3 regions of the Kitasatospora sp. NPDC057512 genome follow, and region 2 is predicted to be linked to each of the others. Evidence: riboswitches for the same ligand, from Rfam matches in the RefSeq annotation. Region 2 holds a riboswitch; each other region holds the start of a gene.
What was found. Region 2 has a riboswitch for thiamine pyrophosphate ahead of ACFU6K_RS12380 (purine-cytosine permease family protein). Riboswitches for the same ligand answer to the same signal wherever they lie in the genome.
Positions count from the first base shown of each region.

Region 1: it holds a riboswitch for thiamine pyrophosphate, as region 2 does, so the genes downstream of both, thiC (phosphomethylpyrimidine synthase ThiC) here and ACFU6K_RS12380 (purine-cytosine permease family protein) in region 2, are expected to answer to the same signal.
Region 3: it holds a riboswitch for thiamine pyrophosphate, as region 2 does, so the genes downstream of both, thiO (glycine oxidase ThiO) here and ACFU6K_RS12380 (purine-cytosine permease family protein) in region 2, are expected to answer to the same signal.

Region 1 is NZ_JBHVET010000670.1:211-4,675, reverse strand. Features, by position in the region: gene ACFU6K_RS31575 (PKD domain-containing protein) at 1-2,471, opposite strand, end outside; TPP riboswitch at 2,711-2,845, shown strand; gene thiC (phosphomethylpyrimidine synthase ThiC) at 2,840-4,465, shown strand, end outside.
Region 2 is NZ_JBHVET010000139.1:2,231-14,223, reverse strand. Features, by position in the region: gene ACFU6K_RS12410 (hypothetical protein) at 76-405, opposite strand; gene ACFU6K_RS12405 (FAD-binding oxidoreductase) at 863-2,227, opposite strand; gene ACFU6K_RS12400 (MFS transporter) at 2,356-3,573, opposite strand; gene ACFU6K_RS12395 (MerR family transcriptional regulator) at 3,619-4,446, opposite strand; tRNA gene ACFU6K_RS12390 (tRNA-Ser) at 4,576-4,663, opposite strand; gene ACFU6K_RS12385 (trypsin-like peptidase domain-containing protein) at 4,727-6,514, opposite strand; TPP riboswitch at 6,793-6,937, shown strand; gene ACFU6K_RS12380 (purine-cytosine permease family protein) at 6,930-8,348, shown strand; gene ACFU6K_RS12375 (glycerophosphodiester phosphodiesterase) at 8,466-9,290, shown strand; gene ACFU6K_RS12370 (ATP-binding protein) at 9,543-10,127, shown strand; gene ACFU6K_RS12365 (DUF5926 family protein) at 10,197-11,180, shown strand; gene ACFU6K_RS12360 (bifunctional DNA primase/polymerase) at 11,456-11,993, opposite strand, start outside.
Region 3 is NZ_JBHVET010000047.1:9,131-21,123, reverse strand. Features, by position in the region: gene ACFU6K_RS05995 (response regulator) at 1-304, shown strand, start outside; gene ACFU6K_RS05990 (anthranilate synthase family protein) at 435-2,372, opposite strand; gene ACFU6K_RS05985 (class II 3-deoxy-7-phosphoheptulonate synthase) at 2,675-4,024, shown strand; gene ACFU6K_RS05980 (bacterioferritin-associated ferredoxin) at 4,185-4,484, shown strand; gene bfr (bacterioferritin) at 4,525-5,004, opposite strand; gene ACFU6K_RS05970 (molybdopterin-dependent oxidoreductase) at 5,282-5,911, shown strand; gene pknB (Stk1 family PASTA domain-containing Ser/Thr kinase) at 5,919-7,703, opposite strand; gene ACFU6K_RS05960 (thiazole synthase) at 7,789-8,586, opposite strand; gene thiS (sulfur carrier protein ThiS) at 8,590-8,874, opposite strand; gene thiO (glycine oxidase ThiO) at 8,871-10,046, opposite strand; TPP riboswitch at 10,050-10,162, opposite strand; gene ACFU6K_RS05945 (NAD(P)/FAD-dependent oxidoreductase) at 10,315-11,523, shown strand; gene ACFU6K_RS05940 (Rv2175c family DNA-binding protein) at 11,566-11,931, shown strand; gene thiE (thiamine phosphate synthase) at 11,931-11,993, shown strand, end outside.

The DNA of each region.
Region 1 (4,465 bases), on a different contig from region 2:
ATGACGTCGGTCGTGCCGGCGTTGTTGGCGATGTCGAACCGGCCCTGGGCGTCGACCGGGATGGTGCCGTGGTTGGGCACGTCCAGTCCGGGGCTGGCGTTCAGGTTGCTGGTGCCGGGCTTGGCCGTCCCGGTGGCCCAGGCAGTGAGGTGGGTGGCCCCGGTGGTCCCGGTCGCCGTCAGGTTGACCACCGCGGCGGTCGCGCGCGCGGGCACGCCCTCGACCGTACGGCTGGAGAACGGACCGAACGGAGTGCTGCTCCGCGAGTCCAGCAGGCGGGTCGGGGTGACCGGGGTGAACAGGCCCTTGCCGTCCGGGCCGTAGTAGCCGAAGACGTCGACCACGAGGTGCGAGGAGGCGGCGTTGGTGAAGATCTCGACGCTCCCGTCCGCGCCCAGCGGGACCACCACCTGGTTGGGGATGTTCCGGCCCGGGGCGGTGTTGAGGTTCGAACCGGCCGCGGGGCGCTGGGTCCCGCCGGGGTAGACGGTGACGAAGCCCGCCGAGGCGGACTCGGTGGCGGTCACGTTGAGCACCGCCGAGGTGGCGCCCGCCGGGACGCCGCCGGTGCCGGCCACCTGGAGCCGTCGGGGGGTGCCTCCGGTCAGCGGGGCGGCGTCGGACCGGGTGTCGAGCAGCCGGGCCGGGGCGACGGAGGTGAAGCGGTCGGGGCTGCCGGCCGTGAAGTAGCCGAGGACGTCGGCGACGGTGTGCACGTAGCCCGCGTTGTTGCGTACCACCACCGTGCCGTCCGGGCCGATCGGCACGGTCACCAGGTTGGCGACGTCCTGACCGGGGCCGAAGTTCACGTTCGAGGTGGTCGGCCGGGCGGCGGCGGACGGGTAGACGTCCAGGTGGCTGTTGGCGGTGCCCTCGGTGGCGGTCAGGTTGAGTACGACGGCCGTCGCGCCCGGGGGCACCAGGGTGCCGGCCGAGCCGGAGACGCGGTTGCGCAGGTCCAGGTCGATGGTCTCGCCGGGGCCGAGCCGCGGGTAGCGGCTGCCGGGCTGGCGGGAGTCCAGGATGCGGGTCGGCGCGATCGCGGTGTAGCCGGCCGGGGTGTAGTCGACGGTGACGTTCCGCTCCTCGGTTCGGGTGGTGCCGAACTCGTCGGTGATGGTCAGCCGCACGGTGTAGGTGCCGGGCTTGGCGTACACATGGCGCTCGGAGGACCGGTTCTCCCACGGCTTGGCCGGGCCGTCGCCGAAGTCGTAGGAGTAGCCGGTGATCCGCGAGGGGCTGACGGGGTTGGCCCTGACCGTCACGGCGAGCGGGTCGACGTCGTTCTCCGGGGTCACCGTGAGGTTGGCGCTGAGGGTGCCGATGACCTCGTACGCGCCACGGTCGCGGAACCCGCCGTTCGGTCCGGTGTTGGCGACGTCCTCGTGGTCGAACGCGTCGTGGCCGAACAGGTCGACGGTCGGAACGCCGGGCGCCTCGGGGCCGGCCGAGTCGATCACGCTGCGGGCCTGCCAGTTGCCCGCGGAGGACATGGGCACCGACAGGGGCGTGAAATCGAGGTCGAACGGGATGTGGTAGTTCACGTCGTGCTGGCCCTGGCCGGTCCCGGCCTGTAGCTCTGGGGCCATTTGGTAGGCGACGTCAGCCCACTTGTAGCTGGGCCAGCGCTCGGGGTTGTAGGACCAGACGGCGTTGTAGTCGAGGGTGGTTCCGTCGGTCGAGCCGGCGGCCACCTGGATGGCGCTCGCGGCCACGATGTTGTTGGTGATCGTCGAGTGGTCGGACGAGCCGGCCAGGTCGATGGCGACCTCGGGTGTCAGGTAGGTGGTGTTGTGGGTGATGACCGTGCCCGGTGCGTCGGTCACCGAGACGGCCGACCCCCCGAGCGAGGAGGTGAAGTCGTTGCCGGCGATCACCGTCCCGGCGATGCCCGCACCGACCTTCACACCACCGGTGGTCGCGCGGACGACCGAACGCTCGATCCGGACGTGGTCGCTGGCGCCGGTGACGGCGACGGCCGGCCGAGCGATCTTGTCGTCCCGCTGCTCGATCCAGTTGCCGGAGAGCTCGACCCGGCTGACCCCGTCGAGCTCGAAGTGGGTCACGTCGAAGCCGGAGAACACGACGTCGTGCTGACCGGATATCTTCACCGCCTGTCGCAGCGGGCCGGCGATGACAGGGAAGGTCGACGTCCTGCCCGGGAGGGAGGACAGCTTGCCGATGCGGCCCGTGCCGCGGAAGGTGATCGGCTTGCCGGGCTCGCCGGAGCGCCGGACGGTCACGTCCTCGGGGTAGGTGCCCGGCGAGACCTCCACGGTCTGGCCGGGCAGTACCCGGTCGGCGGCGGCCTGGATGGTGCAGAGCGGCTGGGCCTGGGTGCCCGGTCCGCTGTCCTTGCAGAGACCGCCCTGGACGTACAGGACGGCGGTCGGCTCGGCCGCGGCCGCAGGCAGTGGCAGGCCCACCACCGCGGAGACCACGGCGGCGCTCAGCCCGGCCACGTGACGCATGCGCACGATGCATTTCCCCCAAAAGTCGTCAAAGCCGCGAAACCCCGGGTGAGTGCGACCCGGTTGGGCCGTACACACTTTGATGGAGCGTCTGCGGAGCATTGGTGAGCATTATGGGGGGCGGGAGGACACTTTCGGCCGCGGGGGTCGGTGGACGCGGTCGGCCGCCGGCCCGTGAGGCGCTCTGGACCTGCGGCGATCCGCTCGCTACGGTGTTGGGCGTCGTGTGCAGGCAACACCGCCTGCGACGCGGGAGCTCGGAGCACCGGGCTGAGAGGACGCTGACCGGGACGTCGACGGACGGACCGACGGCTGCGTCGACCGCAGGAACCTGACCGGGTAATGCCGGCGTAGGGAGTAGAGGTCAGATGACCACGTTCGAAGCACAGCCGCAGTCTGTCCGGAGCACCCCCAGCAGCGAGCGCACCGGCTACCCGACCCCGGCCTGGCACAAGGCCTACCGCGAGGGATCGCGCCCCGACCTGCGCGTCCCGTACCGCGAGGTGCGGCTCACCAACGGCGGGACCGTCCCGCTGTACGACACCTCCGGCCCGTACACCGACCCGTCGTACGAGCCCGACGTGCGGCGCGGCCTGCCGGCGCTGCGGGACCCCTGGATCCGCCAGCGCGGCGACGTCGAGGAGTACGACGGCCGCGAGCCGCGCCCCGAGGACGACGGGATCAAGCACACCTCGCCGCGCGGCGGGAACCTGCGCAACCTGGACGCCGTCTTCCCCGGCCGCCCGCGCCGTCCGCTGCGCGGCCGCGGTGGTGCCGCTGTCACCCAACTCGCCTACGCCAAGCGGGGCGTGGTGACTCCGGAGATGGAGTTCGTGGCGCTGCGCGAGGGCCTGGCGCCCGAGTTCGTGCGGGCCGAGGTGGCCCGCGGCCGGGCCGTCATCCCGGTCAACGTGAACCACCCGGAGGTGGAGCCGGCCATCATCGGCACCAACTTCCTGGTGAAGATCAACGCCAACATCGGCAACTCGGCCGTCACCTCCTCGATCGAGGAGGAGGTGGAGAAGATGACCTGGGCCACCCGCTGGGGCGCCGACACCGTCATGGACCTCTCCACCGGCCGCAACATCCACACCACCCGCGAGTGGATCCTGCGCAACTCCCCGGTGCCGATCGGCACCGTGCCGCTCTACCAGGCCCTGGAGAAGGTGGACGGCCGGGCCGAGGAGCTGAGCTGGGAGGTGTACCGGGACACCATCGTCGAGCAGTGCGAGCAGGGCGTCGACTACATGACCGTCCACGCCGGCGTGCTGCTGCGCTACGTCCCGCTCACCGCGCGCCGCAAGACCGGCATCGTCTCGCGCGGCGGCTCGATCATGGCGGCCTGGTGCCTGGCCCACCACCAGGAGAACTTCCTCTACACCAACTTCGAGGAGCTCTGCGACATCCTCGCCTCCTACGACGTCACCTTCTCGCTCGGTGACGGCCTGCGTCCGGGCTCGATCGCGGACGCCAACGACGAGGCGCAGTTCGCCGAGCTGAAGACCCTCGGCGAGCTCGGCCGGATCGCCCGCGAGCGGGACGTCCAGGTGATGATCGAGGGCCCGGGCCACGTCCCGATGAACAAGATCCGGGAGAACATGGATCTCCAGAAGGAGATCTGCGACGAGGCGCCGTTCTACACCCTCGGCCCGCTGACCACGGACGTCGCCCCCGGCTACGACCACATCACCTCGGGCATCGGCGCCGCGATGATCGCCTGGTGGGGCACCGCGATGCTCTGCTACGTGACGCCCAAGGAGCACCTGGGCCTGCCCAACCGGGACGACGTCAAGACCGGCGTGATCACCTACAAGATCGCCGCGCACGCCGCCGACCTGGCCAAGGGCCACCCCGGCGCCCAGGCCTGGGACGACGCCCTCTCCGACGCCCGTTTCGAGTTCCGCTGGGAGGACCAGTTCAACCTGGCCCTCGACCCGGAGACCGCCCGTGACTTCCACGACGAGACCCTCCCCGCCGAGCCCGCCAAGACCGCG
Region 2 (11,993 bases):
CTCACCCGCGTCCACCCACGTCCGGCGCCCCCGCCTTCCGTGGTGCCCGGTGCCGTCACTCGGCCGTGCGGCCGGTCAGTTGAAGGTCGGGGCGACGACGACGTTGACGTCCTTGTTGCCCTGGCCTCCCTGGACGGTGCCGGTGTTGTCCTTCACCGCGACGGTGTTGTCCTGGTTCGAGGCGCCGGAGCCGGCGGCGGTCTGCTGGGTGGAGACGTAGTTGCCGTCGACCCCGCCGAACACGTTGCCGGAACCGGTGTCGGAGACCGCCCCGGCGTTGGAGGCGCCCTCGGCGCCCGCGCCGTCGTCGGCGGCGGCAGCCCCGGCACCGGCCAGCAGCAGGCCGGCCGCGAGCGGGCCGGCGAGTAGGAGCCCGGCTGTTCGACGGGGATGGGTGCGAGCCATGAATGCCTCCGAGAAGCTGCTTGTCGCGCAATGGTCGATCAGGGTGCGCAAGGTTCGTCGACCGGACGAACACCTACGGGCTGCGACGCCGGAAGACAGACTTCCGCAACAAATCGACAAAGCGCTAGCTCACACGGCGAATTTCGCCCGTTTGCGTGATATCCACCCGGGCCGCGCATGACAGCCGGGAAAACGGAAAACGCGGCGAGATACCCCGTCCGAGCTGGTACTTCACCCGGACGGCCGCTGGTCGCTGGTCGATCCGGAGGACGGCGCGGCACCGTCACACGATCCGCTGAGCGCACCACCCTGGCGCGGGCGAACCGCACGCGCGCCCCCGGAAAAGTTCGGTCACCCTCCCATGTCGACTTTCCCGGCCAGGAAAAGGCCGTCAGATGTCACACCACGACGGCAGCGGTTCGGACGTGCGGTCCCCGTCGAAATACTTCAGTGAAAATCAGATCATCTTGCCGGGATTCAGAATTCCCAGCGGATCGAAGACCGCCTTCAGCTGCCGTTGCAGGTCCAACGCCACCGGGCCCAGCTCACGGGCCAGCCAGTCCCGCTTCAGCAGCCCCACGCCGTGCTCCCCGGTGATCGTGCCGCCCAGCTCCAGCCCGAGCGCCATGATCTCATCGAAGGAACGCTGGGCCCGGGCCGTCTGCTGCTCGTCCGAGGCGTCGAAGATGACGATCGGGTGGGTGTTGCCGTCCCCGGCGTGACTGACCACCCCGATGGTCAGTCCGTGCCGCTCGGCGATCACCGCGACACCGTTCAGCATCTCCGCCAGCCGGGAGCGCGGCACGGCCACGTCGTCGATCATCGTGGTGCCCAGCCGGTCCAGCGCGGGCAGCGCCATCCGCCGGGCGGCCAGCAGCAGATCGGACTCCGCCTCGTCCTCGGCCGGCACCACCTCGGTCGCCCCGGCCTCCCGGCACAGCCGCGCGACCCTGGCCAGCTCGGCCACCCGGTCCGGCCCGTCGAAGGCCACCAGCAGCAGCGCCTGGGTGGACTCCGGCAGCCCCATCCGCCCCAACTCGTTGACGGCGCGCACCGAGACCGCGTCCATCAGCTCCATCAGCGACGGGGTCAGACCGCGCGCCATCACCTCGCAGACCGCCGCCCCGGCCGTGTCCGCGCTCGGGAACTCCGCCGCCAGCGCCAGCTGCGGGGCGGGCGCCGGCCGCAGCGACAGAACCGCCCGGACCACCACCCCGAGCGTCCCCTCCGAGCCGACGAACAGCCTGGTCAGGTCGTACCCGGCCACACCCTTCGCCGTCCGGCGGCCGGTGGACAGCAGCCGCCCGTCCGCCAGCACCACGTCCAGCCCGAGCACGTACTCGCTGGTGACGCCGTACTTCACGCAGCAGAGCCCACCGGCCCCGGTGCCGATGTTGCCGCCGATCGTGCAGGACTCCCAGCTGGACGGATCCGGCGGATACGAGAGGCCCAACTCCTCGACAGCACGGGACAGTTCGGCGTTCACCACACCGGGCTCGACCACCGCGATCCGGTTCACCGGATCGATCTCCAGGATCCGGTTCAGCTTCACCAGCGACAGCACGACGCAGCCGTCCACCGCGTTCGCCGCACCCGACAGCCCGGTCCGGGCGCCCTGCGGCACCACGGGGACGCGCAGCTCGGTCGCGGTGCGCAGCACGTGTCGCACCTGCTCGACCGTCTCCGGGAACACCACCACCGCGGGCTGCCCGGCCGCGCAGAAGCCCGCCATGTCGTGGCGGTACGCGGCGGTCACGTCCGGGTCCACCACCACGGACCCGTCCGGGAGGCCCTGCGCCAGTCGGTCCGTCAGATCACTCATCGCCGCCTCCACTCGCCGCCCGACCGCCTCCACCTCCGCACTCTGCCCGGACGGCAGGGGGCGGGCAAGTGGGCCGCGGGGGGAACGGGGAGCGGGACGGGCGGAGCGGAAGAGACGCCCGGGTGGGCTCAGGCCCGGCGGAGGGTCGGGGCGGCCAGGGCGGCGAGGCCGGCGGCAGCGGTGGCGAGGGCGCAGAGGAGGGTGGGCAGGGCGGCGCCCGCCGCGTCCGCGAGCAGGCCCAGCAGGGCGTTCGAGAGCACCAGGGCCAGGCTCTGGACGAGCGTCAGCAGGGCCTGGACCCGCGAGAGATGGGTCGGCGGCGCGCCGGTCAGCACCAGCGGGCCGAGGTGGCAGGCGAAGAGCCCCGAGCCGAGACCCGCCACCGTGCTGCCGGCCACCGCCGCCACCGGTCCCGCGGCCAGGGCCAGCAGCGCGGTCCCCGCCGACGCCGTACAGAGCCCGGCGGCCGCCCCCACGCCGGCCCGGGGCAGCGCGCCCCGCCGGGCGACCAGGACGGCCACCGCCAGCACCCCGGCCGCCTGCCCGCCGCCCACCAGTCCCGCCGTCCCGGCCGACCAGCCGTGCGCCCGGGCGAGCAGCGGACCGAGCAGCGACACCACCGGCAGCAGCGCCCCGGCCGCCGCACCGGTGAGCAGCAGCGCGGCCCGCAGCAGCGGGTCGGCCAGGGCGAGCCGGACGCCGGACGCGGCCTCGCGCAGCAGGCCGACCCGCGGACCGGACGGCCCGTCCGCCCCGGGGCGCACCCGCAGCAGGACCAGCAGCACGACCCCGAAGCTCACCGCGTCCGCGAGCGCCGCGCCGGGCAGCCCGCCGGCCGCGACCAGCAGGCCGCCGAGCGGCGCCCCGAGCAGGACGGCGCCCTGCCCGCCGGCCTGCCGCAGGGCGAGCGCCCGGGGCAGCCGGTCGGCGGGCACCAGCCGGCGCGGCATCGAACCGCTCGCCGGGAGGTGGAAGGCGTCGACCGTCCCGATCACGGCCGCCGCCGCGACCAGGAGCCAGAGCGGTGTGCCCCGGTCGGCCGCGACCAGCGCCAGCGCGGCGGTCGCGACCAGCATCACCGTGTCCCCGACGAGCATCACCCGACGGGCGCCGAACCGGTCCGCGACCGCGCCGCCCAGCAGGACCAGCGCGGTGCGCGGCACCGTGACCGCCGTCAGGACCAGCCCGGCCGCGCCGCCGCCGTGCGCGGAGGCGGCCCAGCCGAGGGCGAAGTACAGCGCGGCGTCGCCCAGCAGTCCGGCCTGGAGCCCGGCCAGCCAGAGCAGGTACGTCCGGGGCATCGCGGCCCGCGGACCGACGGTGGCAGTGGCGGTGGCAGTGGTCATGCCGGGCGACGGTAGGACCCTCGACCGGGTCGAGGGCAAACCCGGCTACCCGCGGACCACCGGCTCCTGCAGCTCGGTGACCCACCCCGCCGGGTCCTCCGGGCACTCCAGGTACAGCTCCCGGGCGTAGCCGGCCGAGCGGTAGCCGTTCTCCTCGATGAAGCGGGCCAGCTCCTGGCCCGCGCCCAGGACCTCGTCCATCGGGCCGCGGTGCACGATCGTCGCCGCCTCCCCGATCGGCGGCAGGTCGACCACCTCGAAGTCGTGCGCGCCCGCCCGCACCGACGGGCCGACCGGGACGGCCGCCCCGACCAGCACCGAGCCGTTGCCCTCCGGGGCGTCCTGGTAGTGGGCGACGGACGGGCCGGTCGCCTCGATCCCGGCCCCGGCCAGCCGTCGGCACAGCTCGGCGAACAGCGGCCCGATCACCGGCCCGATGTCCTCCGGCTCGTAACTCGCGGCCACACCGGTCAGTTGGGCCACCCGGACGGACGGCACCGGCTTCACCACGACATCCTGCACGGACATGGTCCCCTCGCTCTCGATCGTCCGGAGCCTCGCCTCCACCCGGGCCAGCCGCAGCTCGTCGGCCGCGATCGCCGCGGCGAGCTGGGCCCGCCGCAGCCGCAGCATCCCGCGCAGCTCGGCCGCGTCCACCTGCTCGTCCAGGACGGCCCGCACCTGCTGCAGGGTGAAGCCGAGCTCCTTGAGCGCGATCACCCGGTTGAGCCGGGCCAGTTGGGACGCCTCGTAGAAGCGGTAGCCGCTGACCGGGTCCACCCGGGCGGGCCGCAGCAGCCCGATCGCGTCGTAGTGGCGCAGCATCCGCACCGACACCCGGCCGTGGCTGGCGAAGTCTCCGATGTTCAACATGGTGCGACCACTCCACCCCCTGCCACCGTGTCAGGGTCAACCCCAACCCTCGACCGTGGCCCGGAAAACACCGAGGGCGGGTGCCGAGTGGTCTCGGCACCCGCCCTGAGCAGGTGGTTCTCCTACCGGCGGAGAGCGTGGGATTCGAACCCACGGTACGGGGTCACCGCACGACAGTTTTCAAGACTGTTCCCTTAGGCCGCTCGGGCAGCTCTCCAGGCGGAGGTCAGCCTAACGGGTCCGGCGGGGTTCGGTGCACACGTTTCGGTGCGGGCGGGGGTTACGGCTGGTCGCCCTCGCGCTGGCCGAGAGTGACCTTGGTGTTGAAGGTCTGGCCGTTGCGGGTGTACTCGACGTCGACGGTCTCGCCGGGCTTGTGCGTCCAGATCCGGCTGACCAGGGCGGGGCCGTTGTCGATCGGGACGCCGCCGAGCTTGGTGATGACGTCGCCCGGCTTGAGGCCGGCCTTGTCGGCCGCGCCGCCGGGGGTGACGGCGGGCTGGCCCTGGATGTCCTTGGTCTGGATCTGCGCGCCGTCGCCCTTGTAGTCGTCGTTGCGCAGCACGTCGAGCTTGGCGTAGACCGGCTTTCCGGTCTTGATCAGGGTGTCCGCGACCCACTTGGCCTGGTTGATCGGGATGGCGAAGCCCAGGCCGATGCTGCCGGCCCGGCCGTTGGCGGAGGCGTTGGACTGGATCGCCGAGTTGATGCCGATCACCGCGCCGCCTGAGTCGAGCAGCGGGCCGCCGGAGTTGCCGGGGTTGATCGAGGCGTCGGTCTGCAGGGCGTTCATGTACGAGGCCTGCGAGCCGGTGTCGTCACCGGAGGCCACCGGGCGGTCCTTGGCGCTGATGATGCCGCTGGTGACGGTGGACTCCAGGCCGTACGGCGCACCGATCGCGACGGTGGCGTCGCCGACGTTGACCTTGTCGGAGTCGGCCAGCGGCAGCGGGGCCAGCTTGCTCTTGGGCGGGTTGTCGATCTTGATCACGGCGACGTCGTAGCCCTCGGCGTGGCCCAGCACCGAGGCGCTGTAGGAGCTGCCGTCGGCGAACTTGACGGTCAGTTTGCCGCCGCTGAGGGTCGGCGCGACGACGTGGTTGTTGGTGAGGATGTGGCCCTCGGTGTCGAAGACGAAGCCGGTGCCGGTGCCCGACTCGCCGTTGCCCTGCGCCTTGATGGTGACGACGCTGGGCAGCGCCTTCTGCGCGATGGCGGCGATCGAGCCGGGGACGGGCTCGTTCTTCTGGGTGTCGCTGGCCTGGACGGTGGTGCTGCGGTGGTCGTTCGCGGAGCTGCTGCGGTCGGAACGGTCGGAGACGGACACGCCGAGCGCGCCGCCGGCCACACCGGCGACCAGCGCGACGGCCGCGATCAGGGCGACCAGGCCGCCGCGCTTCTTGCGCGGTCCGCCGGGGCCGCCCGGACCGCCGGGGTACTCCGCCGGGTAGCCGAGCGGGCCCGCCGGGCCGCCGGGGTAGCCGGCACCGCCGGAGGTGGAGTCGTGGGTGGGGCCCCAGCCGCCGAGCGGCTGGCCGGCCCCGAAGGGGTGGTGGCCGTGCGCGGCGGGGGCGGCCGGAGCGGCGCCGTACCCCTCGTGCGTGCCGGCGGCGGGGACGCCGTGGGTCGGGGTGGCGTACGGGTTGCCGGCCGGCGGCAGGGCCGGGGCGGCGGGCGCGGCGGCCGCCGGGGCCGCCGGGGCCGACGGGACGGGCGGCAGGACCGGCGGCGGCGCGTCGATGTAGCCGGTGGCCGGGTCGACGGCCGGCTCCTCGACGGCGGGCGCGGCGGGTGCCACGGGCTCGGCGGGTGCCTCCGGTGCGGGCACCTTGGTGAAGGCGACGGTGGGCTTGTGCCCGCCCCCGGCCGGGACCTCCTCGGCCGGAACGGCGTCGACGGACGGCGCCGCGTCGGAGGCGGCCGCCTCCGGCTCGGGCACCCGCCGGAACGCCATGGTCGGGTTGTGCCCGCCCTGAGCGGGGCCCGCGGAAGCGGACTCGGCCGCCCCCGGCCCGGCGGGCTGCTCCCCCTGCGGCCCGGTGGGCCCAACCTCGCGCTCGGTGCTCACGGACGACCTCCATAGCTGGCAGAACCAAGGACCATAGTTTTTCGCACTGTCGATTCGATTGCCGTAAGGACCCCTCTGAAGAACTCATAAGAATCCTTAGCCGGCACCGACACCGGCACTCGCGTCGGCACCGACACCCGTACCGACACCGGCTCCGACGCCTGTACCGACACCCGTACCGACGGCCGAGGCTCCCCTCCCCACCGGGCGTCCGCGATGCGGACCGCCCCGCCCTCGGCCTTGGGCGTTCGCACCCGCGCCGGTTAGCCTGTCGCTCCAAACTGACACGCGGGAGCTTGGACCCACCAGGCTGAGAGTGCGCATGTCGACCGTACGCCACACGAGTGACGGACGGTCGAGGGGGCGCTGACCGCCGGAACCTGTCCGGGTAATGCCGGCGTAGGGAGTATCGGCCATGCCGCCTGCTTCGCCATCCTCTTCTTCGGGTACGAACGCCTCCGACCCCGGCGCGGACGCCCCCGCGCCCGGCGCGACCGCCCTCCTGGAACGCGCCGATCACGTCGAAGCGCCCCTGGTCCTGGACACCCGACCGCCGCGCACGCTGCGCTTCCGGGACCACTTCGCGCTCTGGATGAACCTGGGCGTCAGCCTGATCGGCTTCTCCACCGCCGCCACCGTGCTCGGCGCCCCCGGCAGCGAGCTGTCGCTGGCCGCTGCGGTGACCGCGATCACGATCGGTACGGCGGTCGGCACCGCGATGCTCGCCGTGGCCGCGCTGATCGGCGCCCGCACCGGCGCCCCCGCGATGGCGAACCTGCGCGGACTGTTCGGCACCCGGCTGTCGTACCTGCCGACGGTGCTGAACATCGTGCAGTGCATCGGCTGGGGCGTCTTCGAGCTGCTGACCATCTCGGCGGGCGCGCAGACCGTCGCGCACACCACCGGCTACCGCTGGCTGTTCGTCCTGCTCGCGGGCGCGCTGACCACCGCGCTGACCATCTGGCCGCTGGGCTCGATCGCGGTGCTGCGCCGCTTCGTGGCCGGGGCGGTCGCGGTGGCGATGGTGTACTTCACCGTCCAGCTGGGCCGCCAGGGCGTGCCGGACCCGGGCGCGGGCAACTGGCACGGCTTCCTCGGCGCCACCGACGCGATGATCGCGGTGTCGGTCTCCTTCGTCCCGCTGGCCGCCGACTACACCCGGCACTCGCGCACCCCGCGCTCGGCGTTCTGGGGCAGCTTCTCCGGCTACACCGTCGCCCAGGTCTGGTGCTACGTGCTCGGCCTGATGGCGCTGCTGCAGTCGGACGGCGACCCGAACCGGATCTTCGACTCCTTCCTCGGGGTCTGGGCCGGCTGGCTGTTCCTGCTGGTGCTGGTGCTGCGCGAGACGGACCAGTCCTTCGCCAACGTGTACTCGACCGCGATGTCGGTGCAGAACCTGCTGCCGAAGGTGGACCGCCGGGTGCTCTCCGGCGCGATCGGCGTGCTGATCACCGTGCTGGCGCTGCAGATCGACGAGTTCACCGACACCTACTACGGCTTCCTCGGCCTGATCGGCTCGGTGTTCGTGCCGCTGCTGGCGGTGCTCGTGGTGGACTACTTCCTCGGCGCCGGCCGGCGCGGCTGGAACCTCTCCGCCGACGCGCCGTCCCGCTGGCTGATGCTGCTGCCGTGGGCCCTCGGCTTCGCGGTCTACCAGTTCATCGCGCCGACCAAGGTGGCGGACTGGTGGACGGACTTCTGGACCTCAGCCCAGGAGGCGCTGCACTTCACCCCGCAGGAGTGGACCTCGGCCTCGCTGTTCGCCTTCCTGGTGCCGGCCCTGGCCACCTGGGCGCTCACCCCGCTCGGCCGCCGCGCCGCCCGGGGCTGACGGAGCCGGGGGAGCGGAGGAAGCGGGGCCCGAGCGGGCCCCGCAGGTCCGCAGACGGCCCCACAGGTTGGGGCCGTCTTTGTCCGCGCTTCACCTCCGCCGCCTATCGTTGGGCCTGTGACCAGCCCAGACCTGTCCTCGGCGGCGGCGCGCACCGTGCCGCCCGTCCAGGTGATCGCCCACCGCGGTTCCTCCCACGCCCTGCCCGAGCACACCCTCGCGGCCTACCGGCGCGCGCTCGACGAGGGCGCGGACGCGCTGGAGTGCGACGTCCGGGTCACCGCCGACGGCGCGCTGGTCTGCGTGCACGACCGCCGGATCGGCCGGGTCTCCAACGGCCGGGGCACCGTTTCGGCCATGACCCTCGCCGAGCTGGAGGCGTACGACTTCGGCGCCTGGAAGACCGGCCGCCCCAGCACCGACCCGGAGCTGCGCGGCGTGCTGCGGCTGGAGCGGCTGCTGGAGCTGGTGGTGGAGTGCGGCCGCCCGGTGGACCTGGCGATCGAGACCAAGCACCCGGTGCGCTTCCGCGGCCGGGTGGAGGCCGAGCTGCTGCGGACCCTGGAGCGGTTCAAGATCGGTGCGACCCGGGAGGGCGACCGCCCGTCCGCCCGGATCATGAGCTTCTCCCCGGTCGCGCTGAACCGGGTGGCCGCCGCCGCGCCGCGGTACCGGCGGGTCTTCCTGTTCGAACGGACCCTGCCGCTGCTCGGCCGGCTCCGCGAGGGCTCGCCGCTGCCGGGCGGGGCGCGGATCGCCGGCCCGGGCATCGAGCTGGTGCGGGCCCGCCCGCAGCTGGTGACCCGGCTGCGCGAGCTCGGCCACGAGGTGCACGTGTGGACGGTGGACGAGCCGGCCGACGTCGAGCTCTGCCTGGAGCTCGGGGTGTCCGCGATCATCACCAACCGGCCCGCGGAGGTGCTGGCGCAGCTCGGCCGGTGATCCGCCGGTGATCCGCCGACGCACCGACCGCCGTACTCCTCCGATCCGATCACTCTGGTCGGCAGTCAAACCTTCCTCGCACGAAATTGCCGGAATTCTTGCATCCGGGCGACGGAGGGTGAGCGTGGAATGACCTGATGTCGACCGTCGGTCGCCGCACTCGAAATGGGCTCGCGGGATCGTCCGGTGTTCGTTTCCGACGCATTACCAAGGGGCATCTCTCCCTCGGCATACGCTGAAGGAGGTCCGGGGGTGGCGTTGATGGTGGCGCGTGAAGTGCCGACTTCATCGACCATGGCAGTGCCGCACGGCCCAGCGAGTGTCGGGGTCGCACGGCGCCGACTGCGTCGAGATCTGGGTGACCGGCAGATACCCGAACCGGTCATCGATGATGCTGTTCTGATCCTTTCCGAGCTGTTGAGCAACGCCTGTCGGTACGCCCGTCCGCTCGGCCCGCTGCCGGCCCTGGGCCGCAGCGCCCGGGCCGAGGTGCTCGGGCAGGTGCTGGTCGGCGTCCCCTCCGGGGCGAACGCCGCGCAGGGCGGCCGGGAGCCCGCCGAGGGTCCGGCCGAGCCGGCCGGCGGGGTGCTGGTCCGCTGGCAGATGCACGCCGACGGGGTGCTCACCCTGGAGGTCACGGACGGCGGGGCGGCCACCCGGCCGCTGCCCGCGAGTCCCTCGCTGACCTCGCGCGGCGGCCGCGGCCTGAGCATCGTCGACCAGCTGGCCAGCGACTGGGGCGTGCGCGACGCCCCCGGCGAGGTCACGGTCTGGGCGGCGCTGCCCGCCCGGGCCCGGCACGCCCGGCGCACCGGGGGCGATGCCCGTAGCGCGTGAGCCGGGCTCGGGGAATGTGTCGTTAGGCTTCCCGGGACACAGGACCACCGTTCCCGGGAGAGCCGCAGCATGGGCAAGAAGGCCGCCAAGAAGGCGCCGCAGCGCCAGTCCACCACCGCCGTCACGGGCGAGATCCCCGTGGTCGGGGCCCGCGAGGACTGCCCCTGCGGCTCGGGCCGCCGGTACAAGGCGTGTCACGGCCGGGAGGCCTCGCACGCGGTGCAGGAGCTGGTGCACCGCCCGTTCGAGGGCCTGCCGGGCGAGGCCGACTGGGTGGCGCTGCGCGAGCTGGTGCCCGCCGCCACGGTGCCGCTGACGCTGGCCGCCGGGGTGGCCGACGGCGCGACCGGTGACGTCCCGTCGGTGACCCTGGCCACCGTGCTGCCGCTGGCCTGGCCTGCCCTGCGCCGCCAGGACGGCTCGATCCTGCTCGGCCTGCAGACCCAGTCCGCCTCCGGCGACCTCAGCCGCGACCTCGCGGACGCCCTGGAGCTGGCCCTGGCCACCGAGCCGGGCAGCCCGGTGCCGGCCCGCCGGACCGTCCCGGGCGGGCGCCGCCTGCAGGACCTGCTGGACACCACCGCCGCGTTCACGCCCGCCGTGCACACCGGCTTCGAGTTCTGGCTGGAGGACGCCGAGGCCGCCACCGGCGAGGTCGCCGCCTCCCTGGAGCGCGCCAACGCCTCGGCCATCCCGACCGAGAAGCTCGCGAGCGTCGACTCCGCGTACTGGTGCGGCACCCCGGACAAGAACCACCTGCGCTGGGTGATGACCGTGCCCGAGGAGAAGCTGCTGGACGCGCTGGCCCGGCTGAACACCGCCGGCGAGGCCTCGCTCGGCCCGGACACCCGCCTGGTCGGCTCCTTCCGCGCGCACGGCCTGACCGTCCCGGTGTGGGACCTCCCGCTCGCGATGACCGCCGCCGACTGCGAGAAGCCGGCCGCCGAGTTCGCCGAGCGGCTCGCCGCCGTGCTCGCCGACGGGACCCCGCTGACCGCCGAGGAGCGGCGCACCCGCGCGAACCTGGTGAACCGTCAGGTCACCTTGAACTAAAGGGCGCAGGATCCGCGTGATACGCGTCACATTGTCGCGGTGAACGCGCAATTTCCGGGCGTGGAGGGCGTCTTGGAAATTGGCGCGGGCGCGGATCCTTGTTACTGTCTAAAGAGTCCGGCCGCTGGTGCATCCCCCGTCGCCAGCGGCCGGATCTTTTGTTTTTCCGGAGCGCCCCGCTCGGAGCCCCTGGACGGGCCCGGGCCGAGACCCGGGTGAGGCCCGGATCCGGGCCCGGCGGACGGTGTCGACAGCCCGTCCCGCTCCGGTGGCCCTCAGTAGGCCGAACGCCCGCTGTCCAGCCGGACCGTCGCCTCCACCAACTCCCCCAGCAGCGGCCCGACCTGCGGCAGCCAGACCCCGCCGCCGACGCCCGGTCGCGGCGCGAGCACCCAGCGCACCCTCCCCCAGCCTCCGGCTGAGGGGACCCCGACGGCCGCGCCGCCGGGCGGCAGCGGCAGGAAGCCGCCCGCCCCGTGGTAGCGCAACGAGCCCGGCACCCAAGGGAGTTGGGCCAGCATCTCGCCGAGCACGTCCAGCGAGTACGGGGCGACCAACAGCGCGTAGCGGCCCGGCATCGCCAGCACCGGGCCGAGCGGCAGCCGCAGCGCGCCCAGGTAGACCAGCGCCCGGGCGCCGGCCGCCGCGGGCAGGCTGACCGCCGAGACCGTGGAGCCGGTGGCGGCCAGCACCGGCGCGTCCGGGCTCTGCCGCTCCCACCACCAGCGCACCATCCGGGCGTCCGTGGTGGCGGCCAGCAGCGAGGGGTCGTGCGGGTGCGCGCCGGGGACGGTGCAGTCCAGGTCGCCGCAG
Region 3 (11,993 bases), on a different contig from region 2:
AGCCGTCGGCGACGCGGTGTTCACCCCGGGCCTGGCCGGCCTGGTGCTCGGCGAGTTCCGCCGGCTGGCCGCCGAGCCGGCCCCGGCCTCGGCGCCGGCCGCCCCGCAGCTGACCGCCCGGGAGACGGAGGTGCTGCGGCTGGTGGCCAAGGGGCTGTCGTACCGGCAGATCGCCGACCGGCTGGTGCTGTCGCACCGGACGGTGCAGAACCACGTGCAGAACACGCTCGGGAAGCTGCAGCTGCACAACCGGGTGGAGCTGGTCCGGTACGCCATCGAGCAGGGCCTGGACGACGAGATCTGAGCGCCGTCCGGCCCCGCGCCGCGGCGCCGCCCGGTCCGCCGCCCCGTCCAACGGCCCGGCCCGGTTCGACGGCCCGGTTCGACGGCGCCGCCCCGGGTGGGGCACATCCGCCCGGGGCCGCGCCGCCGGCTCAGCGCAGCGCGGCCGTCGCCTCGCGCAGCAGGCCCGCCACGATGCCGACCCCGTCGCGGGTGAGCACCGACTCCGGGTGGAACTGGAGCCCCGCGAAGCCGTGCCCGCGCAGCGCGTGCACGTCGCCGGTGACGGCGTCCCGGGAGACCTCGACGCCCGCGCCGGCGAGCCGCGCCGCGTCGGCCTCCGAGCAGCGCGCGGTGAAGGTGTTGTAGAAGCCGACCGTGCGCTTGGCGCCGAACAGGTCGATGCGCTCCTGCGCACCCTGGTACGGGACGGCCTTGCGGCCCAGCGGGAGCCCGAGTTCGGCGGCCAGCAGCTGGTGGCTCAGGCAGACCGCGAGCAGCGGCGAGGTGCGGGCGCCGGAGCGGACGGCGGCCAGCGCGTCCGCGACGATCGGCCGCAGCAGCACCATCTTGGGGTCGTCGGCGAGCGCCGGGTCGCCCGGGCCGGGGCCGAGCACCAGCGCGCCCCGGTGCGCCGCGACGCGCTCGCGCAGCCCCGGCTCGTCGTAGCGGGCCACCGTCACCCGGTGGCCGAGCGAGCCGAGCAGGTGGGAGAGCATCGAGGTGAAGGTGTCCTCGCCGTCCACGACCAGGGTCGGCTCGGCCTCGGTGATCTCGGCCGGCTGCTGCATCCGCAGCCAGAACGGCGCGAGGTCGGCCCGGCGGGAGTCCAGGGCGGCCTGCACCCGGTGGTCGTCGGCGAGCCGGGGGCCGACCGGGTGGGGCAGTCGGGTGGGCGCGGGCCGGGCGCCGATCGCGGTGAGCACCCCGGCGGCCTTGGCGTGGGTCTCGGCGACCTCGGACTCCGGGACGGAGTGGCGCACCAGGGTGGCGCCGACCCGGACGACCAGTCGGCCGGTGGCCGGGTCGATATCGGCGGTGCGGATGCAGATCGGCGAGTCCAGCAGCTGCCCGCCGCTGGCGGCGCGGCCGATCAGGGCGAGCGCGCCGGAGTAGTAGCCGCGCCCGGTGGGCTCGTAGCGCTTGATCACCCGGGTGGCGTTCTCGACCGGGCTGCCGGTGACGGTCGCCGCGAACATCGTCTCGCGGAGCACGTCCCGGACGTCCAGCGAGGTGCGCCCGCGCAGCTCGTACTCGGTGTGGGCGAGGTGGGCCATCTCCTTGAGCCGGGGCCCGAGCACCTGGCCGCCGAGGTCGCCGACCGTGCACATCATCTTGAGCTCCTCGTCCACGACCATGGTGAGCTCCTCCAACTCCTTGGGGTCGTGCAGGAACTGGAGCAGCGAGTCGAGGTCGGAGCCGCCGGCCGGGTAGCGGTAGGTGCCGGAGATCGGGTTCATCACGACGGTGCCGCCGCTCTGCCGGACGTGCACCTCCGGGGAGGCGCCGACCAACACCCGATCGCCGGTGTGCACCAGGAAGGTCCAGTACGCGCCGCGCTCCTGCTCCAGCAGCCGCCGGAAGAGCGTCAGCGCGAGCTCGGGGGAGAAGTCTTCCAGCGTCGCGTGGAAGTCGCGCCGGATGACGAAGTTGGCGCCCTCGCCGTTCCCGATCTCGTCCCGGATCACCCGGCGGACGATCGCGGCGTACGCGTCGTCGTCCACGTCGAACCCGCCACCGGCAAGTGAGACCGGCAACTTCGGTAGGGCGTAGGTGAATTCGGCCAACGGCAGGGCGTGCTGCTCGGTCACCGAGAGGGCCTGGAGCGGGGTGTCGTCGTCGTGCGCCTCGAAGCCGCGCTCGCGGATCTGGCGGTACGGGACGAGCGCGAGCAGGTCGTGCACCGGGCCGCCGCCGGCCGGTGGGCCGCTGCGTACGGGCAGGTCGGCGAGGTGCTCGTAGCTGTCGACGGTGCCCAGCAGCACCTCGACGGTGTCCGGGCTGAGCCGGGGCGTGCGGCGGTGCAGCAGGGCGAACGCGGGGGCGTCGGGGCCGGTGAGACGGGCGAGCAGGTCGACAGCGGTGGTCACGGGAACGGCTTCCTTCCGGGTGGACTGGTGAGAGGCGGTGCAAGGTCCGCTCCCGGAGGGCCGTCTGCTCAGACGCCGACGGCCGCCCCGAGGGGCGGCCGTCGTGTTCGTCTAGGAACGCGCCAGTTGTGGGCCACCCTGGGGGGAGGCCCACCACCAGGAGTGGCTGTGGGGCGCGTGCATGGTCCGAGACTAGCGGATGCGTCGGGGCGGGTGAGGGGCATCACGTCTTTGTCCGAGATGTGTCTCATTCCTCGGGCAATAGTCACGAGTCACTCCTGCCACCCCGTAGCCTTGGCGGTGTGACCGCTACGACTGAGACATCGAGGGCTGCCCACTCCTGGCAGTCCCTGCCCGCGGCGCAGCAGCCTGAATGGCCGGACCAAGAGGCTCTGCGCAAGACCCTTGCCGAGCTCGCGTCCTATCCGCCGCTCGTCTTCGCCGGCGAGTGCGACCAGCTGCGCGCCCGGCTCGGAGCCGTGGCGCGCGGGGAGGCCTTCCTCCTCCAGGGCGGTGACTGTGCCGAGGCCTTCGACGGCGTTTCGGCGGAGCACATCCGCAACAAGCTGAAGACGCTGCTCCAGATGGCCGCCGTACTGACGTACGCGGCGTCGGTGCCGGTGGTGAAGGTCGGCCGCATCGCCGGCCAGTACTCCAAGCCGCGCTCCAAGTCGACCGAGACCCGCGACGGCGTGACCCTGCCGGTCTACCGGGGCGACTCGGTGAACGGTTTCGAGTTCACCCCCGAGTCCCGCATCCCGAACCCCGAGCGCCTGAAGCGGATGTACAACGCGTCCGCCGCGACGCTCAACCTGGTGCGCGCCTTCACCACCGGTGGCTACGCGGACCTGCGCCAGGTGCACGCCTGGAACCAGGACTTCGTCCGCAACTCGCCGGCCGGCCAGCGCTACGAGCAGCTCGCCCGGGAGATCGACAACGCCCTGGCGTTCATGAGCGCCTGCGGCGTGGTGCCGGAGGAGTTCAAGGCGGTCGAGTTCTTCTCCTCGCACGAGGCGCTGGTCCTGGACTACGAGACCGCGCTGACCCGCGTGGACTCGCGCACCGGCGAGCTGTACGACGTCTCCGGCCACATGGTGTGGATCGGCGAGCGCACCCGGCAGCTGGACCACGCGCACATCGAGTTCGCCTCGAAGATCCGCAACCCGATCGGCGTGAAGCTCGGCCCGACCACCTCGGTCGACGACGCGCTCGCCCTGATCGAGAAGCTGGACCCGGAGCGCGAGCCCGGCCGCCTGACCTTCATCACCCGGATGGGCGCGGGCAAGATCCGTGAGCACCTGCCCACCCTGGTGGAGAAGGTCACCGCCTCCGGCGCCAGGCCGGTGTGGATCTGCGACCCGATGCACGGCAACACCTTCGAGGCCTCCAGCGGGCACAAGACCCGCCGCTTCGACGACGTCCTGGACGAGGTCAAGGGCTTCTTCGAGGTGCACCGCGCGCTCGGCACCCACCCGGGCGGCATCCACGTGGAGCTGACCGGCGACGACGTCACCGAGTGCGTCGGCGGCGGCGACGAGGTCCTGGTGGACGACCTGCACCAGCGCTACGAGACGGCCTGCGACCCGCGCCTCAACCGCAGCCAGTCGCTGGACCTGGCGTTCCTGGTGGCGGAGATGTACCGCGGCCAGTAGGCCCGGTGCCCGTCCGATGTGACGAAGGCCCCTCCGGATTCGGTGTCCCCGAGTCCGGAGGGGCTTTTTCGTACCCGTTTCGCCGGGTAAGGTAAGCCTCAGTGAACTAAGGCTGCCCTTAGTCAAGATCCACTCCGCTTCACCCCCGGGAGAGACCGCGATGTACGTGTGCATGTGCCATGCGGTCACCGAGGACCAGGTGAAGAAGGCGATCGACGGCGGTGCCAACACCCCGCGCCAGATAGCGAAGGGCTGCCGGGCCGGCACCGACTGCGGGTCCTGCGTGCGCCGCATCCAGGCGCTGCTCGGCGAGCACGGCGCCCGCCCCTGCCCGACCGCCCGGCTGGCCGCGAAGCTCGGCCTCGCGGACCCGGAGGACCCGGCGGAGCCGGCCCGGGTGGCCCCGGCGGCCGCCCCGGTGGTCCCGCTGCGGGTGACCCGGGCGAACCGGGCGGCCTGACCGGGCCGGGTGGTCCCAGCGGGCCGGGCGGGCCGCGTCCTCAGGACTCCGGCTGCTCGATCACCGTGGCGAGGTAGAGCGCCTCGCCGAGCTTCTCCAGCAGCTCCAGCTGGGTGTCGAGGTAGTCGATGTGGTGCTCCTCGTCGGCCAGGATGTCCTCGAAGATGTTCGCCGAGGTGACGTCGTTCTTGGCCCGCATCACCACGATCCCGCGCTTGAGCCGGTCGATCGCCTCGACCTCGATCAGGCGGTCCGCCTCGAACATCTCCTTGACCGTCTGGCCGATCCGGACGTGGAACAGCCGCTGGTAGTTGGGCAGCCCCTCCAGGAACAGGATCCGGTCGGTGAGCGTCTCGGCGTGCTTCATCTCGTCGAAGGACTCGTGCCGGGTGTACTTGGCGAGCTTCGTCCAGCCGAAGTTCTCCTGCATCTTGGCGTGCAGGAAGTACTGGTTGATCGCGGTCAGCTCGGCGGTGAGCTGCTCGTTGAGGAACTCGATGACCTCGGGATCGCCCTGCATGGTGATGCCTCCTGCACTCGTGCTGCCGTGTGTCCTGCGCTGAGTCCTGCGTGAAGTCCTGCGGTGGGTCCGATACTGAGTCCTGCGCTGCGCATCCTGGCACCGCTTTGGGAGGAAATTCCAGTAAGTTCACACTCACTAGGACATGTGTCGGAATATCCGATTCATGGCGAAACGTGAGGGTGGGTGGCCGACCACTGGGCCGTACGGGCAGGGGCGCGGATCCGCGCAAAGGGGCGCGCGCCGAGGCTCGTCCGCCGTCTGTCACCATGGATCCATGGGTCAGTCGAAACACGAACCGCTTCCGCCGTCTGACCCGAGGCTCCCCCCGGGACAGCGCGCGCAGCGCGGCTGGCCCGCCCTGCACTACGGGCCGGTGCCCCGCTTCAAGCCGCTGACCTGGGACCTCCAGGTGTTCGGCGCCACCGCCTCGGCGGAGAAGCACAGCTGGGACTTCGAGGCCTTCGACGCCCTGCCGCGCAGCACCGTCGTCGGCGATCTGCACTGCGTGACCAAGTTCTCGGTGCTCGGCAACGAGTGGACGGGCGTGTCGGCCGCCGCCGTGCTCGACCTGGTGCCCCCGGCGCCCGGCGTCACCCACGTCATGGTCTGGGCCGAGTACGGCTACAGCGCCAACCTGCGCCTCGCCGACTTCGCCGACCCGCGCACGCTGCTCGCCACCCACCGCAACGGCGAGGCGCTCACCGCCGAACACGGCTTCCCGGTCCGGCTGGTGGTGCCGCGGCTGTACGCCTGGAAGGGTCCCAAGTGGGTGCGCGCGGTCGAGTACATGCGGGCCGACCGGCGCGGCTTCTGGGAGGAGCGCGGCTACCACAACCTCGCCGACCCCTGGGGCGAGCAGCGCTACTCCTACCAGGAGGAGCCCGGCGACGGGCCGCTGCGCTGACCCCGCCCTAGAACAGCGAGAACTTGACCGTCACCACGCTGCGCTGCGGGCGCCGCTCGCCCGCCGCCGGGCTCTGGCCGGAGGAGGTGACCGCGCCGAACACGTCCCAGCCGCTGGTCTGCATGGTGAAGCCCGCGGCCTGGAGCGCCTTCTGCGCGTCGTCCTTGCTCATCCCGGTGACGTTCGGGACCGGCACCATGCCCTTGCTGACCACCAGCGAGACCGCGCTGTTCTCCTGCAGCAGCTGCCCGGCCGCCGGCGAGCTGCTGATCACCGAGCCCTCGGGCACGGTGTCGTCGTAGGTCCCGGTCACGGTGCCCCTGGTCAGCTGGGCGCCGGTCAGGGCCGCGGCGGCGTCGGCGGCGCTCTTCCCGGTGAGGTCCGGCACCGCGATCCGCTTGGGGCCCTTGGAGAGGGTGACGGTGACGCTGTCGCTCTTGCGGGTGCGCGCGCCCACCCCGGGGTCGGTGGAGATCACCTGCCCGGACGGGACGGACTCGCTGAACACCTCGACGAACCTCCCGTGCAGGCCCTCCTTGTCCAGGACCCGCTGCGCCTCCGCCCGGTCCTTGCCGAGCACGCCCGGCACCGAGCCGTACAGCCCCTCGGAGATCCCGTAGGTGACGCCGCCGATCGCCAGCACCAGCGCGGCCAGCGCGGCCGTCCAGACCAGCGTCCTGCGGGGGAGGCGGCGCAGTGGGCCCGGCCGGTGCGGGCGCCGGTGCACCGGGGTCGGCTCGTCGTACGGGCGCGGCTCGGCGAGCAGCTCGTCCATCAGCTCCGGCGGCACGTCCAGCACGCTGGTGCGCTCCGTCGGCGGGGCCTCGGCAGGCCGCGGCAGCGGCTGGATCACCGAGGTCGGCTCGCTGGTCGGGTAGCGCGGGCTGGGGCGGGTGGAGGCCGGCGGCTCGGCGTCCAGCGCGGCCTGGGTGAGGGAGCGGCGCACCCGCTGGAGCGCGGCGAGCAGCTCGACCGCGTCGTACGGGCGGGCGTCGGCGGACCGGGCGCAGGCGGCGGCCACTATCGCGTCCAGTTCGGGGCCGACGGCGGGGGCGACCAGCGAGGGGGCCGGGACGTCCTCGTGCAGGTGCTTGTACATGACCTGGACGGGGTTGTCGCCGGTGTGCGGGCGGCGGCCGGTGAGCATCTCGTACAGCAGGATGCCGGACGCGTAGACGTCCACCCGCTGGTCGGTGGGGGCGTCCGGGAGGATCTGCTCGGGGGCCAGGTAGGAGACGGTGCCCATGACGGTGCCGCCGGTCGCGGTGGTGGTCGAGGTGGGCGCGCCGTCGGCGGTGCCGAGCACCCGGACCAGGCCGAAGTCGGCGACCTTGACCAGGCCGCCCTCGGTGATCAGCACGTTCTCGGGCTTGACGTCGCGGTGGACCAGGCCGGCCCGGTGGGCGGCGCCGAGCGCGGCGAGCACCGGCTCCAGCACGTCCAGCGCGGCCCGGACGGACAGCGCGCCGCGGTCGCGCAGCAGGTCGCGCAGGGTGCGGCCGGGCACGTACTCCATGGCGAGGAAGACGTGGCCGCCGTCCGCGCCCTGGTCGAAGACGTTGACCACGTTGGGGTGGGTGAGCCTGGCGACCGCCTTGGCCTCGCGGATGAAGCGGGCGGTGAAGCCCTCGTCGCCGGCCAGCGAGGGGTGCATCACCTTGAGTGCGACCACCCGGTCGAGACGGGTGTCGGTGCCCCGGTAGACGGTGGACATCCCGCCGGTCGCGATCCGCTGCTCGACCCGGTACCGGTTGTCGAGCAGGGCGCCGATCAGGGGGTCGTGCAGTGCCATGTCCACTCGGAGAGTCTAGGGCGTGAGGGCGCCCGGTCCCGGCGGACACCGCCTCCGGGACCGGCTTGTGACATGTGCGACGGGTTCAGAACGCCGGGTGCTCGCGGGTGTCCAGGTCGGCCCGGCCGGCCATCGCGGAGGAGGCCTCGGCGTGGAAGCGGCGCGGGATCCGGCCGGCCCGGTGGGCGAGCCGGCCCGCCTCGGCGGCGTGCCGCATCGCCTCGGCCATCAGCACCGGGTCCTGAGCCCTGGTCACCGCGGAGGCGAGCATCACCGCGGCGCAGCCCAGCTCCATCGCCAGCGCCACGTCGGAGGCGGTGCCGGCGCCCGCGTCCAGGATCACCGGGACGCCCGCGCCCTCCACGATCAGCTGGAAGTTGTGCGGGTTGCGGATGCCCAGGCCCGAACCGATCGGCGAGCCCAGCGGCATGATGGCCGCGCAGCCGACGTCCTCCAGCTTGCGGGCCAGCACCGGGTCGTCGTTGGTGTACGGCAGGACGGTGAAGCCGTCGTCGACCAGCGTCTCGGCGGCGTCCAGCAGCTCGATCGGGTCGGGCAGCAGGGTGCGCTCGTCGGCGATCACCTCCAGCTTGACCCAGTCGGTGCCGAGCGCCTCGCGGGCCAGCCGGGCGGTCAGCACGGCCTCGCCGGCGGTGAAGCAGCCGGCCGTGTTGGGCAGCACCCGGATGCCGTTGCGGGTCAGCACGTCCAGCACGGAGCCCTGGGTGCCGGCGTCGACCCGGCGCATCGCGACGGTGGTCAGCTCGGTGCCGGAGGCGAGCAGCGCGCGCTCCAGGACCTCCAGGCTGGGCGCGCCGCCGGTGCCCATGATCAGCCGGGAGGAGAAGGCCGTCCCGGCGATGGTCAGCAGATCGTCGGCCATGGTTCAGCCTCCCTGGACGGCGGTGAGGATCTCGATCCGGTCGCCGGTGCTCAGCGTCGTCCCGGGCCACGAACCGCGCGGCACCACGGCCTCGTTGAGCGCGGCGGCGACACCGGTGTTGGCGGCGCTGACGGAGGCCACCAGCTCGGCGAGGGTGGTCGTGGCGGGCACCCGGCGGGGCTCGCCGTTGACGGTCAGGGCGATCTCCGCCGGGGCGACCGGGTTCGGGGCGGGCTCGTTCACGGCGTGCCCGTTCGGGGCGTTCTCGGTCAGGGCGATCTCGGTCATGCGGAGGCCTTCGCGACGGGGGATTCGGAGGAGAACCGGGTGGGGGTGAACGGCCTTGCGAGCTCCGGGACTTCACCGGTGACCAGGTACTCGGAGACCAGGTCGGCGGTCACCGGGGTGAGCAGCACGCCGTTGCGGTAGTGGCCGGTGGAGGCGACCAGCCCGGGCAGCGGGGTCGGGCCCAGCAGCGGGGCGTTGTCCGGCGAGCCGGGGCGCAGCCCGGCCGAGGTCTCGCGCAGCGGGAGTTCGGTGATCCCCGGGACCAACTCGTGGGCGTCCCGCAGCAGTTCGTACACCCCGCCGGCGGTGACGGTGGTGTCGTAGCCCTGCTCCTCGGTGGTCGCGCCGACCACCAGCTCGCCGTTCTCCCGGGGGACCAGGTACAGGTGCCGGCCGCGGACCACGGCGCGGACGTTGCGGGAGAGGAACGGCCGGTAGGCCTCCGGCACGTGCAGCCGCAGCACCTGCCCCTTCACCGGGCGGATCGCGGGCAGCACCCCCTCGGGCAGACCGGGCAGCCGGTGGCTGTGCGGGCCGGCGGCGAGCACGACCTGGTCGGCGGTCACGGTCTCGTCGGTGCTCAGCCGGGCCCCGGTCGCGCGGCCGTCCTCGACCAGCAGCTCGACGGCCTCGGCGCGGTGCAGCAGGACGTTCGCGCGCCCGCAGGCGGCGACCAGGGCGGTGAGCAGGCGCCGGGGGTCCACCTGGTGGTCGTCCGCGGCGTGCAGGGCGCCGCGGACGGCGGGGGCCAGCATCGGCTCCAGCCTGCGGGCCTCCCGGCCGGTCAGCCAGGTCGAGTCCAGGCCCAGCCGCTGGTGGAAGGCGTACAGCTCGCGCAGTTCCTCGCGGTCGTCGGAGTCCAGCGCGACGGCGATCGTGCCGCAGCGGCGGTAGCCGGTGTCCAGGCCGCCGCTCGCCTCGGAGAGCTCGGCGGCGAAGGCCGCGTACCGCTCGTTCGAGGCCATCCCGAGGCGCAGCAGCGGCTCCTCGCCGTACTGCAGCTCGGTGACCGGGGCGAGCATCCCGGCCGCGACCCCGGCGGCCCCGCCGCCGTGGGCGGGGTCGACCACGATCACGTTCCGCGCCCCGCGCAGTGCGGTGCGCCAGGCGACGGCCAGGCCGATGACGCCCCCGCCGATCACCAGCACGTCGGCATGGGTGCCTGATGGCAAGCGTGACAAGGCTGCTCTTCTCCCTTCGCCGGTATGACCCGGATCAGGTTCGGACGGTCGCAGGCCGTGTCAGCCCGCCTCTCAGCCCGGTCCGCCGGGCTCCCGTGTGGTGCTCCCACCTTAACGCCGGGGGTCGACCCGGCCGAAGGCCCGTACGCGGGGCGGACGGCGGGCGGGGACGGCCGGTGGGGGCGGCGGGTCGGCCCGGCGGCCCGGCGGCCGTGGGCGGGGCGGACGGCCCGGAAGCCGCCGCGTAGCGCTGGGTACAGTGGCGGGCGTGGCAGAGCTGAGCGGAACGGATCGGGTGGTCGTCGTCGGAGCCGGGCTGGCCGGGGCGCAGTGCGCCCTCAAGCTGCGGCAGGGCGGCCGGCAGGGGCCGATCACGCTGGTCGGCGAGGAGCCGCACGCGCCGTACGACCGGCCGCCGCTCTCCAAGGACGTGCTGCTCGGCAAGGCCGACTCCACCGCCCTGGACATCGACTACGGGCAGCTCGGCATCGAGCTGCTCACCGGCCGCCGCGCCACCGGCCTCACCCCCGGCGTGCTGCACACCGACGGCGGCGACCTCCCGTACGGCTCGCTGGTGATCGCCACCGGCGCCGTCCCGCGCGCGCTGCCCGGCGCCGAGCGGGCGCACCTGCTGCACACCCTGGACGACGCCCTGGCGCTGCGCGCGCTGCTGCGCCCCGGGCTGCGGCTGGTGCTGGTCGGCGCGGGCTGGATCGGCGCCGAGGTGTCCACCGCGGCCCGCGCGGCGGGCTGCGAGGTGACCGTGGTCGAGGCCGGCCCGGCGCCGCTGCCCGGCGCGCTGCCCACAGAGCTCGGCTCGGCGATGGCCGCCTGGTACGCCGAGGCAGGGGTCGAGCTGCGCTGCGGGGTCGGCGTGGCCGCCGTCGAGCCCGGCGCGGTGCTGCTGGCGGACGGCTCGCACCTGCCCGCCGACGAGGTGGTGGTCGGCATCGGGGCCCGCCCCGCGACCGGCTGGCTGGCCGGCTCCGGGGTCGAGCTGGACGCGACCGGCGCCGTCCTGGTGGACGGGCGGCTGCGCACCTCGGTGCCCGGCGTCTTCGCGGCCGGCGACTGCGTCAGCTACCCCTCGGCCCGGGCCGGCGTCCGGCTGGCCGTCCAGCACTGGGACCACGCGCTGCGGTCCGGCGAGGCGGTGGCCGCCGCCGTCCTGGGCGCGGACGCGCCGGCCTACGACCCGGTGCCGTACTTCTGGTCCGAGCAGTTCGGGCGGATGGTCCAGTACGCCGGCCGGCACGCCGAGGGCGACGAGCTGGTCCGGCGCGGCGACCCGCAGGGCGCCGACTGGTCGGTGCTCTGGCTGCGCGACGGCGTGCCGAGCGCGCTGCTGACCGTGGACCGGCCGCGCGACCTGGCCCAGGGGCGGCGGCTGATCGAGCGCGGCACCGCGCTGGACCCGGCCCGGGCGGCCGACCCCGCGGTACCGCTGAAGGCGGCCGTCGCGGGGTAGCGCCTGGTGCGCGGTGGGCCGCGGAGGTGGCAGTCTGGTGGCGTGAGTGAGATCGAAAGCAAGATTGAATCCCTGGTCACCGACTGGATGTACCTGCCCGACATCTCGGAGCAGTGGGGGGTCCGGGTCACCGAGGTGCGTGACCTGGTCAAGAACGGCGGCCTGATCGCCGTCCGGCGCGGCCCCAACAAGTCGCTGCAGGTCCCGGCCGCGTTCATCGACGGCCCCGGCCTGGTCAAGCACCTGTCCGGCACCCTGACCGTCCTGCGGGACTGCGGGTACAACGACGTGGAGATCCTGGAGTGGCTCTTCACCGAGGACCCGTCGCTGCCCGGCAGCCCGATCCAGGCGCTGCGGGAGAACCGCGGCACCGAGGTCAAGCGCCGCGCCCAGGCGATGCTGATCTGATGGCGGCGGACACGCCGCGCGCCGGGCTCGCCGACGCCCGGCTGTACCTGTGCACCGACGCC